One region of the Paenibacillus sp. JT22N12 genome, then DNA from elsewhere that is predicted to be linked to it. Evidence: predicted binding sites of a transcription regulator. Region 1 holds the regulator's gene; the other holds the start of a gene.

Evidence for each region. The regulator Rex, encoded in region 1, represses fermentation and respiration genes when NADH is low (regulators of the CRP and FNR family bind a similar motif). The targets are predictions, from matches to a motif close to TTGTGAAATATTTCACAA.
Region 2: AC0YOA_RS30245 (cytochrome ubiquinol oxidase subunit I) is a predicted target of Rex. The motif match lies at 882-899, and genes of this name have one in related genera.

Annotation. Positions count from the first base shown of each region.
Region 1 is NZ_JBWDNU010000002.1:1,193,885-1,196,090, forward strand. It holds gene dinG (ATP-dependent DNA helicase DinG) at 1-770, shown strand, start outside; gene AC0YOA_RS10830 (redox-sensing transcriptional repressor Rex) at 767-1,417, shown strand; gene AC0YOA_RS10835 (amidohydrolase) at 1,398-2,206, shown strand, end outside.
Region 2 is NZ_JBWDNU010000012.1:79,517-81,722, reverse strand. It holds gene AC0YOA_RS30250 (ring-cleaving dioxygenase) at 1-257, opposite strand, end outside; gene AC0YOA_RS30245 (cytochrome ubiquinol oxidase subunit I) at 1,144-2,206, shown strand, end outside.

The sequences.
Region 1 (2,206 bases):
CCTTCCAATATGCCTGTGAGCAGCTGGGCCTGAACCAGGATGAACAAAGCGGACGGCTTAAAACGGTTCAGCTGCCATCTCCATTTAATTACCGGGATCAGGCGCTGGTCATCATTCCGCGCAATTTTCCCGTATTGAAGGGAGCGGCGGGCGATCCGCTATTTAATGAAATGCTGATTAAATCACTGGCCGAAGCCGCTATCCAGACAAAGGGGAGAATGCTGGTTCTGTTTACCTCCTACCGCATGCTGCGCCAGGTCTATGATCCGCTCAAGGAATTGCTGGCTCCAAGCGGAATTCAACTGCTCGGCCAGGGGATTGACAGCGGGAACCGCAGCAAGCTTACGCGCAGATTTCAGCAGCAGGCGGCATCGGTGCTGCTGGGAACGAGCAGCTTCTGGGAAGGGGTCGATATTCCCGGCGATGCGCTCACCTGCCTGGCTATTGTGAGGCTGCCTTTTCAACCTCCCAATCATCCGCTCGTTGAAGCCAAATCGGAGCTGCTGCAGGAGCAGAAGCAGAATCCGTTCATGAAATTGTCCATTCCCCAGGCGGTTATCCGTTTCAAGCAGGGATTCGGACGGTTGGTCCGCACCAACCGGGACCGGGGGATTGTCCTGATTTATGATACACGGGTCATCGATACGTATTATGGCAAATATTTTCTTTACTCGCTTCCAGGGCCGAAGATTGAGCATATGCACTTGGAACAGATCGTTCCGCGAATCGGGGAATGGTTGTCCGTAGGTCAAGAAGGGGTGAAGTCATGAAGAAAATATCCGAAGCAGTCGTCCGCAGGCTCCCGGTTTATTTGCAGGTTCTCAGCGATTTGAGCAAGAGGGATGTGCAGACGGTTTCCTCCCAGGAGCTTGGGAACAAACTGGATCTGAATCCGGCCCAAATCCGCAAGGATCTCGCCTACTTCGGTGAATTCGGACGAAAGGGGATCGGTTATGATGTATCCTATCTGATAGAGAAAATCCGCCAAATCCTCAAGCTGGACCAAGGTCTGAATGTCGGGCTTGTCGGTGCCGGCAACCTGGGCCGGGCTTTGTGCAATTACAATACGTATTTAAAAGATAATATGAAAATTACCGCTGTTTTTGACGCTAATCCGGCCATGATCGGGGTAGCGATCAACAGTCTGGTCGTCATGCCCATGGATCAGTTGAAGGATATCGTCGTTGCCCGCAATATCCGCATCGGCATCATTACAGTACCTGCTGCAGAAGCGCAGAATGTAGCAGACGGATTTGTGGAAGCCGGTGTGGAGGGCATCTTGAATTTTGCCCCCACGATTCTTCGCGTCCCGGAGCATGTTCGTATCCATTATGCCGATTTTACGACGGAGCTGCTCAGCTTGGCCTATTACCTGGAAAAAGAAGGGGACGAAACGGATGAACCGGTTATGGATTGAGAACGGCACCTTTGTGACAATGAACGATAAGGCTCCCGTGTTGAAGGGGCATATGGTGGTTGAAAATGACCGCATCACTTATCTGGGCGAACAGCCGCCAAGCCCGCTGCCGGAAGGCGCGCTGCGTATGGACGGAAGCGGCCTTATCTTCATGCCAGGCCTGATAAATACGCATGGTCATGCGGCAATGTCGCTGCTGCGCGGCTACTCGGATGATCAGAATCTCCAGGTATGGCTGGAGCAGAAGATGTGGCCAATGGAGGGCAAGTATATCGATGAGGATACTCGGTGGGGTACTTCGCTTGCCGTGATCGAGATGTTGAAATCCGGCACCACAACCTTTGTGGATATGTACGACCGGATGAATATCGTGGCTGAGGTTGTGGAGCAGTCGGGTATCAGAGGGGTGTTGACGCGCGGCGTTATCGGCTTATGCCCGCCGGATGTGCAGACGGCCAAGCTGGAGGAAGCCAAGAGCTTCGCCAGAGACTGGAACGGCAAAGCGGATGGACGGATCACCACGATGATGTCCCCGCATGCACCCTATACTTGTCCTCCCGATTATATTGAACGCATTATAGCTGCGGCGCATGAGCTCGATGTCCCGTTACATACCCATATGTCCGAGACGGCTGCAGAGGTGCAGCAGAATGTCAATGACTACGGCTGCCGCCCTGTCGAGCATCTGGATAAGCTCGGATTCTTCTCGCGTCCGTCGTTCGTTGCGCATGCCGTACATTTGACGGATGAGGAAATTTCCCTGCTTGCCGCGAAAAAAGTCGGTGTATC
Region 2 (2,206 bases), on a different contig from region 1:
ACAACAAATGTGGTAATCCCTACTTGTCCGCCGCCAACCCGTCCCTTCCGGGAAGTGGGCCACGGGAAGAAGGTGATGATTGTGCCTGGGCTGCCGGCCTTGTTCCCGAAGTACAAATGATACACCTCCGGCGCGTCGAAGTTAATGGTTTTCTTCACAAGCCGAAGACCAAGAATGCCTGCGTAAAAATCAATGTTCTCCTGTGGATTTCTTGCAAAAGCCGTAATATGGTGAATCCCTGTTGTTTGTAACGACATCATTAATCACTCCTATATGATTCGAATTATTGGTTGCGGACTTACGGTTACAGTTCAGAAGCGGTTCTTTACGACAAACTCTCCAATCGGCTCAACTATCAGACGTATTATTAACAATCCAAAAGCTAACATTTTAAATCATTTATTTTTATGTTAATTATCTTATTTTTAAGATATATGACGTAAATCGACTCTGCTACCCGCATGCACGAATACCTTAAGTGATGTTTCGTGTTCTTCATCCAATTGTGTTGGCCCCGAAATCCCCTCCTTTAATCTTTATTTTAAATATCTTTAATTCAAGATATTATATTTTCCGTTTGATGTCAACCGTTTTTCTATTTCAGCGTATAGCCAGCATAACGTGAGATTTGCCAGATCTCCTAAACAAGTCAGTTGAAATTATAAACTTTTATTCCGAAAGACTGTATCGAACCCGTCACTGTCTTCATGACCCGGATGACCCTCAAATTGAGCAAGCATCGATGTTTTGTTCAAAATTCTCAACCAGCACCTAGAAAAGAAGGTGTAATCCCTTGGCAGATTTATTTTGTTGTTGTGACACCACACACAACCTTCATTCAACACTTTGACAACAATTAGTCAACCACTGGTCACAATTCATTGTGAAAATAATCACAAATCAGCTTATACTATAAATATAAGTCAATTGGATCACTAAGGAAGAAGGGATACCTATGGTTGACAAGGATCAGAATAAATCGGGCGAACGTATAGCAAAACAGGAGAAACGCTTAATCATATTATGCATCGCTGTAGCGTTCATAATGCTGCTCGCTTTATCCCGGCGCATATTTTAAAACGAAATTGAACATGGGGCTGCAACTATTCTTTTTATTTTATTAACAACAGGAGGGATTCGACCATGCTGCTTAGCGGATACGATCCGGTCATGTACAGCCGAATACTAACATCATTCACCCTCGCTTTTCACATTATTTATGCGACGGTCGGCGTCGGGGTGCCGCTTATGATCGCACTCGCGGAGTGGATCGGTATCAGACGCAATGACGCTCACTACCTGCTCCTGGCCAGACGTTGGGCGCGCGGGTTCGTCATCACCGTGGCAGTCGGCGTTGTGACGGGAACTGCTATCGGACTGCAGCTCAGTCTGCTCTGGCCCAGCTTCATGCGCGTAGCCGGCCAATCCATCGCGCTGCCGCTGTTTATGGAGACCTTCGCTTTCTTCTTCGAAGCGATTTTTCTTGGAATCTACCTGTACACCTGGGACCGCTTCAAGAATAAAATGGTTCACTTCTGGCTGCTCGTGCCTGTTGTGATCGGATCATCCGCATCGGCATTCTTCATTACGGTCGTCAATGCGTTCATGAATGCGCCAGCCGGCGTAACGGTCATAGATGGCGCGATTACCGATATTTCGCCGTTCGGGGCTATGTTGAGCCCGGCTATGCCGACCAAAGTCTCGCATGTCCTGATCACTGCTTACACGACATGCGCCTTCGCGCTTGCCGCCATTGCCGCTTTTTCGCTGCTCAAGGGCCGCAACCACGTCTATCACAAAAAAGCGCTGAAGATAACGATGGTATCCGCCTTTGTTTTCCTTATCGGCAGCGCAGTCATTGGCGATTTATCCGGTAAATACCTGGCAAACTACCAGCCGGAGAAGCTGGCCGCCATGGAATGGCATTTTGAAACCTCTTCGCAGGCCCCCCTTGTGCTAGGCGGTATCCTGGATGCGAATAATAACATTAAATACGGGCTGAAAATCCCCTATGCCCTCAGTATATTGGCTCATGGACTGCCTAACGCGGAAGTTACGGGGCTTAACGATATTCCCGATGACGAGGAGCCGCCGCTGTGGATCCATTATCTGTTTGATATCAAAATGGGCTTTGTCGCCTTGATGGTTCTGATCTCGATTGTATTCATGTTGGTGCTGTGGCGCAAACGCCATCTTGCTTACACGA